One region of the Streptococcus downii genome, then DNA from elsewhere that is predicted to be linked to it. Evidence: riboswitches for the same ligand, from Rfam matches in the RefSeq annotation. Region 1 holds a riboswitch; the other holds the start of a gene.

Region 1 (4,856 bases):
TCGATTAAGTTCCTTGCCCAAATCATGGTATAACCAAGGACATGGGAGCAAACTAGCAAAAGCAATGCCCAAGTTTGGCTCTGCAAATTGACGATAAATATGAGAAATGTAATGATAACAGGTTGGAGCAATTGGTTGTTCGTCCATTTCCTGGTCGCTGATTCCTAATTCCTTGAAAAATTGTTGGCGGATAAACAACTCACCCTCCACTAGACTCTGGGCATTTTGCTTCAAGAGTCTTTTCATCTCTTGGTTTGAAGTCTTATCAGCCAAGAGGTGATAGGCTTCTGAAAAAGACTTCAGATAGTAGGCATCCTGAATCAGGTAATAGCGAAAGATGGAAGGTTCTAACGTTCCCTCTTGTAACTGTAGAACAAAGGGATGCTGAAAGGAAGCCTGCCAAGCTTCCCTGGATAATTCCATCGCAATATCTGTAAATTCCATAATAACTCCTTTATAGAAATAAACTGGTTTGAAGTAATAAAAAGAACAGCAGGTAGATTAATTTTGTTTTTTTAGAAATATAAAAAGTCCGATAGCTATTCTCCAACTGTGCATGTTCGTCATATCCGTGCGCAGACAGGGCCCTCAAGTAGAGATGGCGCCATCTAAAGACCGTCATCAGAACCTTACTGTAAATCAAGGGCGACCAAACATGCAATTTTTGACCACGCAATAAGCAAGCTTCTTTTAGAGACCTGATTTCTTGCTGAATGAGGGGAAAGGAATTGAATACTACAATTAAGGCATAGGCCCAAGAACGCGATAACCCCTTTTGAGCCAAGTACAAGAGAAGCTCTTTTAGGGAAATACTAGAAACAAAGACAAGACCGATACAAACTGTCACAAAGGCCCTCGTTCCAAGCATGACTGCCTGCGAAGCATCCCCATGTAACTGAACTGCCCAGTAGTTGGCCAATGATGGTAAAATGGCGAGCATAAGCATCCAAGCCAACATCTTAAATCGACGGTTGTAGAGCATGAAGAGAATGCAAAATGCGACTACTGAAAGATTAAGAGCAATCGAAGGAATGAAAGATGTCTCTAAGGATAAAATCAGCAAGAAAAGACTGATAATCGGTGTCTGAGTTGCTACTTTGACCATACTACTTCACCTCCCCTTGAGCATTGATACTCCGAGATGTGAGGGGGTTAGTGATTGTCACTTCTTTTACATGAATGAGACCCTCACTAGTCATCTCGATCCAATAATCAACCACAGAGATTAAGGGATCTAAACGATGACTAACGATCAAAAAACTTCTTCCTTGATTGCTCTCCTCCAAAATCCACTGGCAAAAATAATGACAAGCTCTATCATCCAAACCTGCAAAAGGTTCATCTAGCAAAATCACAGACGCCTTGCTGGTCAAGATAGTCAATAGCTGAAGAATCTTTTGCTGACCACCACTTAATTGATAAGGACTCTTATCGAATGCCTGCTCCAAATTAAAATATCGTAAAGCTTGGAGAATCTGCTGATTTCTTTCCGAGTCTGGACTATCTAGTTGCAGTTCCTCTCTCAGACTGACTCGGATAAACTGCTTCTCAGCTTCCTGAACTACACCGGTCAGATCACGATACAAACTCTTTTTCTTTTTCAGAACTGTCCCCTTCCAGGTAATGCGCCCCTTATACTTTTGAAATTGAAGAATGGAGCGAAAGAGGGTTGATTTCCCGACACCATTGTCACCCAGGATACAGGAAATCCCTTGGTAAAATGTAAAATCAGAAATGGAAAAGAGGAGGCGATTACCCAACTCACAAGTCACACGATCCATATGGAATAGTTTTGAACTAGAAGCAACTTCCTTTGAAGCAACCTGTGTCATCTCAGAGCAAGGGATTTGAAACACTTCTCTTAGTTGTCCGTCTCTCAGCTCCACCATATGGTCGATGTAGGCTCCATAGTCCGTTAAATCATGGTCACACAAAATAACTGTCTTCCCATTAGAGGCCAACTCTTTTAGAATCTCCAATATCTCCAGCCTACTCTTTCGATCAATGGAAGCGAAGGGCTCATCCAAGAGATAGACCCTAGGATTCATGGCAAAGAGAACAGCCAAAGCAGCTTTTTGCTTTTCCCCACCTGATAAGTGATGGATGGGACGGTTCAAGATTGCCTTACAGCGACATTGCTGGACCACCTCAGCTATTTTAGCATCAATCTCTTGGAGGGGATGCCCGATATTCTCCAAGGTAAAAATCAGCTCCTCAAATAAGTTCTCCATGGTAAATTGGTGATTGGGATTTTGAAAGAGAATGCCAACCGTCTGAACACGTTCAACGATAGAAAGCTGACTGACTTGGCTTCCATCTATCAGGACTTGACCACTATAGGGCAAGGAACTGACTTGAGCAATGATTTGAAAGAGACTGGATTTTCCTGAACCACTGCTCCCAACTAACAAGATAAAAGCTTGCGCATGAAAAGTAAAATCAATCGGTTCAAAGAAGATTGGGGACTGAATCCCCCGTAGTTCCAGCCCCATCTACGCCTTGCCTCCAGCAGCAAACTGATGGTAGAGTTTTACAATGGCACGAACCAAGATGGTACAGAAGAAAAAGACGGAAATAAAACGCACCACCAGCAAGGAAAGGACAAAAGGAAGGGAGAAGGCATAGTAACCTAATTTAATGTATTCATAGACAAAGCTAAAAAGGGTAATTCCAATACTATTAGCAGTTAGAGAGAGCCAACTTTCATAACGATTTTTGGTTACAATAAAACCAAATTCACTTCCCAAGCCTTGAACCAAGCCGGACAAAAGAGCACCTAGACCGAATTGGCTACCATAAAGGACTTCAGCAAGCGCAGCGAGTACTTCTCCAATCGTTGCACTTCCGACTCTTGGAACAAAGATGGCCGCAATGGGCGCAGCCATACACCAGAGACCAAAGAGGATCTCATTGGCAAAGGCCTGCAAACCAAGAGGGGCCAAGATCAGGGTTAGGATATCAAACAGATAGCCTGAACCCACAAAAACACCACCAAAAAAGATAGATAAGAAAGCAAGTAAGATAACATCTTTTAACTGCCATTTTTTCAACATAAAAAACTCCTTTTTTAAAGAAAAGTGGGGCATTCAAGGAGAGATACCAAAAGGCTTGCGGTCAAGCCTATCCTCTTTTGATAAACAAAAAAACTCCAATTACAAACGAGAATTAGAGTTTACCTTACAAGATTAGACAGTTCTTTTCGACATACGAAAAAAAACCTTTTCACATTTCCCTTCGCCAGTATTAACTGTATCAGGTTCAATGGGTATCATCTCAGCCTAAAGCACCCCAAATGTCTTTATTATTTAATTACTGGACCAGTATAACAGAAATTGAAAGCCCTAGCAAGATATTTGACCGAAAAATATATTTATATAGTTTGTTTGTTCATTCTTTTAATCTACATCAAAGGATTGCATCTGTCCTATAATTCATAACCAATATCAAAAAAGGCTAATTCTAAAGCAACTGCTTGATTCCAGCGTTCCTGAAGTTCTGTCAAATCTTCTCGATTTTTCCCGACACGATTAAGTTCATCAACTAGAAATTGAACCCACTCTGTAAAGAAAGGACCTCTGTGGAGATTGATCCATTCCGAATGAATATAGGCTTCAGGTAGTGCCAAATCTTTAGAACCCCAGTCTAAATAGAGACCTTCTGCAATGACCAGCATGACCAAAAGATGAGCATAGTCTGATGAAGCCACAGCAGAATACATTAGCTCCTGAAACGCTTTTGTTACAGGGTGCAAGTTCACTTCTAGATAGTCATTCTCTGCTACCTTTAACTCTTTGAAAGCCTTTTGGAAATAACCATCTTCATCTGCTTCAAGAGAGCCTAGTTGCTTAGCAAAACGAAGCTTGGATTCAAGCTGGTCTGCGTGAGCTACACAAGCTCCCAGCATGGATAAGAAGGCATCAAAGAAATGATAATCTTGAATCAGGTAGTCTTTTAAGACCTTATTCTCAATTGTCCCCGCAAAAAGTTCCTTAACAAAACGATGATTGATTGCAGCCTGCCAATCCTTCTGACTGCTTTTTAATAATTCTCCAACGGTCAAACCTGGCTGAAATGCATAGTCTTGTGTTTCCATATTTACTTCTCCTCTCTTTACTCGTTCGTAATCAACAAAATACCAAGAAAATCCTAGTTTTACTTGACCTTTTTAAAGAAAAGTGGGGCATTCAAGGTGGAGAGCTACCGAAAGACTTGCCGTCAAGCCTGTCCTCTTTTGATAAACAAAAAAACTCCAATTACAATCGAGAATTAGAGTTTAGCTTACAAGATTAGACAGTTTCTTTCGACATACGAAAAAAACCTTTTCACATTTCCCTTCGCCAGTATTAACTGTATCAGGTTCAATGGGTATCATCTCAGCCTAAAGCATCCCAAATGTCTTTATTATTTAATTACTGGACCAGTATAACAGAATTTGAAAGCCCTAGCAAGATATTTGACCGAAAAATATATTTATATAGTTTTTGATAACGATTTAATCTTTTTATACACGGAGAAAAACCCCCACATCAGGTGTAGGCCGTCTTCTTTATCAATACAATTTTAAGTCACGAGGGTCAACTGGGAAGGTTGGGTTGTATGGGTTATGACGGAGCTTGAAGTGTTTGACATCTTCAATAGTCTGAGTTCCAGATAACTGCATGACTGTCTTCAATTCTGCATTTAAGTGCTCGAAGACTTGACGCACACCAACACTACCGCCGAGAGCCAAGCCATAGATCACAGGGCGGCCAATAGCTACCAAGTCTGCTCCTGAAGCCAAGGCTTTAAAGACGTGCTGACCACGACGAACACCAGAGTCAAAGACAATTGGCACACGTTTATCAACTGCTTCAGCG
Region 2 (4,856 bases), on a different contig from region 1:
CTTTACGAGCTTCTTCCTTGTTGTCTTTTAGATAGTCGTTGTTTGCGATGATAACGGGTGAGTAGTAGTCAAACTCCTTGACATAGTCTTTCAAGTACATAAAGTTAGCCTCTACGCCTTGAGATTTGGCAAGGATACCATCCCAACCGTAGTAGATCCAAGCAGTGTCAAAGACACCATTGGCAATTGGTGTAATCGAGTTTGAGTCGTTGTTTGGTACTTTTTCGACCTTCTCAAAGTCTCCACCTTGTGATTCTACCAAGGTTTTCAACATAGCAAGCTCAGTCGGGTCATTCCAAGTACCGTATTTCTTACCAACCAAGTCCTTTGGACTGGTCACATTGTCCGATTTACGTGAGATGATTCCTGATGTATTGTGCTCTACGATAGCGGCAACGGCAGTGATTCCTGCTCCTTTTTCCAATTTCTTAGCCATGTAGTCTTGGAAATAGATAGCAAATGGCGTCTTGCCATTAATCACCAAATCAGACGAACTTTCTTCTGGTGGCAATTTCAAATCAACATCCACTCCAGCTTCTTTAAAATAGCCTTTTTCCTTGGCTACATAAAGCCCTGTGTGGTTGGTATTTGGTGTCCAGTCTAGGATAAAGTCAATCTTTTTGAGTTCTGCTTCTTTGTTGTCCTTAGAAGCAGTTCCTTGGCCACAAGCCACTAACACGACAGCTACAAGAGCTGTTACAATCGTTAAAAACACTTTCCATGTTTTCTTCATTTTCATTTCCTCTTTTCTTTTTCTAAAACGCTCTATTTAAGTACGTTTCCATTTAATCACATATTTTTCGCTAATATCGACCAATTTCATACCCAGAAGGCTAATAATCGACACCAGAATAATAATGGCAAACATGGTATCATACTGAAACAGTTTCTTGGACTGAATCATGTAGACACCTAGTCCTTCAAAGCCTCCCAACCACTCAGATACCACTGTTGTGATAAAGGCGTAGGAGACACTGACCCTCAGACCTGCATAAAAGTAAGGCAGGCTGACTGGGATTTTAAAATGCCACAGGATTTGCCAAGGCTTGGCCCGCATCAGACTAAACAAGGTCAGCATATCCTTGTCACAGTGCCTAAAACCGTCCAAGATACTAACGATAATAGGGAAGGTTGTCGTCAAGATAATCAAGACAATCTTGGGCAAAATCCCATAACCTAGCCACAAGACCAAGATTGGGGCTATGGCAATGGTCGGAATGGTCTGGACAACCACCATCATAGGGTAGATAAGGTCATTGAGCCAAGCCAGACTATCCATGAGCACAGCCATGATACAAGCAATCAAGACTCCTAAAACTAGACCTAGCAAAGCCACTCTCAAGGTCGCCCAGCTATGGTGCCAGAGAAATTCTCTGTCACGAACAAAGGCCTGGAGAATTTCAAAGGGAGTTGGTAGGATAAACTTGGGTAAAAGTTTGAATATTCCCGCTAACTGCCAGACCGACAAGACTCCAAGAAAGCCCAAAAGACTAATGTGTCGTCTCAGTATACTTTTCAAGTTTCTCATCGATGCTTAAAATCTCTCCTATATTTATTTTGACATTGGCAAAGACATTATCCGCTTCCTGCCCTGCCACTTCTAGCGCTTCTTTGAGAATGCGCATAAGCTCATCAAACTCCCCTTCCAAGACCGTTTCAAAGGGTGTCACCACCATGGTCACGGACTGAGCTTGCAGATAGGTAATAACCTGATCAATAATAGCAATTCGATCAATCCCCTGCGATAGGGGCAAGACTTGCAAGGCAATGCTTGCTTTCATAAAAACCTCCTTTTCTCAGGCTTCCTTTTGACAAAAAGAAAACCTTTCCCATATATACGGAAAAGGTGCAGAATTCGACTAAGTATCCTTCCCTACGCTGGCATTACCCAGATCAGGTGCGGTCGAAGTTTAACACTTCCTCTCAGACTGTACACAGACTCCCGTATATTATATGAACATATGATAACGTAAATAAATGGATAAGTCAAGGAAACTGCTTACAGAAAACTATGAAAAAGAGTTTGAAGGCAAATGCTTCAAACTCTATCCTAGCTTTCTTATTTAGCCTCGTACCAAGTTGCTCCTTCATTTTCATCTGCAATGAGGGGAACACTGAGCTGGATGGCTTCTTCCATGGTTTGTTTCACTAGAGCTTTAACGGCTGCTAGTTCTGATTTCGGAACCTCAAGGACGATTTCATCGTGCACTTGCAAGAGCATCTTAGTCTGATAGCCACCTTCAACTAGAGCTTTGTCTAGCTGGATCATAGCAATCTTGAGAATATCTGCTGCTGAGCCTTGGATAGGAGAGTTGATGGCAGTTCGCTCTGCAAAACCACGAATGTTAAAGTTGCGTGAATTGATATCTGGCAACTCACGACGACGTTTGAAGAGGGTCTCTACATAGCCCTTATCACGCGCCTCACGAACAACTTCATCCATGTAGTTTTTAATACCTGGGAAGCGTTCAAAGTAGGTATCGATGTAGGCTTTAGCTTCCTTACGGCTGATACCTAGATTGTTTGCCAAGCCAAAATCTGAAATCCCGTAAACCACTCCGAAGTTAACCGCCTTGGCATTGCGACGGTCGTTTGGAGTCACATCCTCAGGACGTTCAATTCCAAAGACACGCATGGCTGTTGAAGTATGGATATCTGCTCCATCTTGGAAGGCCTTGATTAAGTGCTCATCCTTAGAGATATGCGCCAAAACGCGCAACTCAATCTGTGAATAGTCCGAACTGAGTAGTACACTATCCTCCCACTCTGGCACAAAAGCCTTACGAATGAGACGGCCTTGCTCCAAACGCACAGGAATATTTTGCAAGTTTGGATCCACACTAGACAGACGCCCTGTCTGAGTCAAATCCTGCACATAGCGTGTGTGAATCTTGTCATCATCCAAAATCCAATCCTGCAAACCAACCACGTAAGTCGATTGAATCTTAGCAATCTGACGGTAGTCTAGAATTTTCTTAACAATTGGCGCAATAGGGGCTAGACGCTCTAGCACATCCACGGCTGTCGAGTAACCTGTTTTGGTTTTCTTGGTGTATTCTAGAGGAAGGCCGAGCTTTTCAAAGAGAAGCACGCCCAACTGCTTGGGTGAGTTGATATTAAACTCCTCACCAGCCAGTTCATAAATCTCCTGAGTTAGCTTTTCAATGACAAGCTCATTTTCAGCCTGCATCTCAAGAAGGGTTTCTTTTTTGACCTTGATTCCAACAATTTCCATCTTGGCAAGGACAAAAGCCAGAGGCTGCTCCATGTCATAGAGGAGATCTAACTGTCCATGGTCACTGAGTTTTTCAAGCAAAACAGGCTCAGTCTCAACCAAAACAGCAACCTTGCGAGCTAGGTGTTCCAAGAATTTTTCCCGTTCAGGAATTGCCTTCTTGACCCCCTTGCCGTAAAAGATCTCATCATCGACTATGTAAGTCTGGCCATAAAGACTCGCAATGGTTGAGATTTCATTGTTCTCGACTGTTGAGAGTAAGTATTTTGCCAAACGACTGTCAAAAGCAGGAGCCTGGAGATTCAAGCCCAAGCGATTTAAAAGAACCTTAGCTTTCTTAAAGTCATACACTTTCAGAGGTGTTTTTTCTAAAAATTCCTTGAGAATCGGCTCCTGCAAGAGCTCAAGTTTATCTGTAGCGTAAAGTTTATCCCCACAGGACCAGGCAAAACCAACTAAGTCATCTGTATGGTAATTCTCACCAAAGAGTTCCAAGTGGAAGATAGAGTCTGCGCTCAGCATGTCTTGACTGACTTGGTCAACGATGGCGAAATCCAACCTCTCAGCCACATCCGTCGACGAAACATTTAAAGCTTGCTTGAGCTGTTTGAAGCCCATCTCATCGTAGAATTTCCCGAGATTTTCCACATCTGGGCCATTATATACCAAGTCATCAAGGCCAATCTCAATCGGTGCCTGAGTCTCAATGGTCGCCAAGGTTTTAGACAGGAAAGCTTGTTCCTTGTCATTGATGAGATTTTCCTTCATCTTAGAAGCCTTCATCCCATCGATATTTTCATAAATACCCTCAAGCGATCCGTGTTCTAGCAAGAGCTTGATACCCGTCTTTTCACCAATCTTAGTGACACCAGGGATATTATCAGACTTATCCCCCATAAGAGCCTTAAGATCAATAAACTGAGCCGGTGTGAGGCCCATTTTTTCCATAAGATAGTCTGGCGTAAAGGCCTCAAACTCAGCCACACCTTTCTTAGAAATCTCGACCACCGTATGCTCATCCGTCAACTGGATCAAATCCTTATCTCCGCTAACGATTGTCACATCAAAAGAATCCTTCTCAGCCAAACGACCTAGGGTCCCGATGATATCATCGGCTTCATACTGGGGCAGTTCATAATGGCGAATCCCAAGATGATCTAACAACTCACGAATGAAGGGAAATTGCTCACGAAACTCATCTGGAGTTTTAGCGCGACCACCTTTGTAGTCTGCATACATCTCTGTTCGGAAAGTCGTCTTACCTGCATCAAAGGCTACCAAAACATGGCTGGGCTCAACCCGCTCTAAGACATGATTCAACATGAGTTGAAAACCGTAGATTGCATTGGTATGAAGGCCATTAGCATTTTTAAACCGATCCAACTGCTGATAGAGCGCAAAAAAAGCTCGAAAAGCAACAGAAGATCCATCAATTAATAATAATTTTTTCTTGTCCATACACCCATTATAAAGGAAAGAGGGGAAAAATACCATCGGAAAGAATAGGCAAATGGTAGCGAAGTCCACTTTTTTATATTCTTTCTAGATTCTAGCTCCGTTACTGTCCACTCGATAGCCATCCACAGTGGTATTCACTGCTAAAGCCCCTGAAGCATTAACG

Evidence for each region. A riboswitch is a leader RNA that binds a small molecule or an ion and turns the genes downstream of it on or off. The one in region 1 is predicted to bind thiamine pyrophosphate.
Region 2: linked by a shared signal. The riboswitch ahead of E2R31_RS03720 (thiamine-binding protein) and the one ahead of E2R31_RS01350 (ECF transporter S component) in region 1 are both predicted to bind thiamine pyrophosphate.

Annotation. Positions count from the first base shown of each region.
Region 1 covers NZ_MZNX01000004.1:57,459-62,314, forward strand. The annotation lists gene tenA (thiaminase II) at 1-444, opposite strand, end outside; gene E2R31_RS01340 (energy-coupling factor transporter transmembrane component T) at 455-1,105, opposite strand; gene E2R31_RS01345 (ATP-binding cassette domain-containing protein) at 1,107-2,492, opposite strand; gene E2R31_RS01350 (ECF transporter S component) at 2,493-3,053, opposite strand; TPP riboswitch at 3,213-3,301, opposite strand; gene E2R31_RS01355 (TenA family protein) at 3,425-4,093, opposite strand; TPP riboswitch at 4,313-4,401, opposite strand; gene lctO (L-lactate oxidase) at 4,550-4,856, opposite strand, start outside.
Region 2 covers NZ_MZNX01000006.1:372,854-377,709, forward strand. The annotation lists gene E2R31_RS03710 (ABC transporter substrate-binding protein) at 1-733, opposite strand, end outside; gene E2R31_RS03715 (ABC transporter permease) at 770-1,528, opposite strand; gene E2R31_RS03720 (thiamine-binding protein) at 1,491-1,781, opposite strand; TPP riboswitch at 1,854-1,956, opposite strand; gene polA (DNA polymerase I) at 2,060-4,693, opposite strand; gene E2R31_RS03730 (SH3 domain-containing protein) at 4,778-4,856, opposite strand, start outside.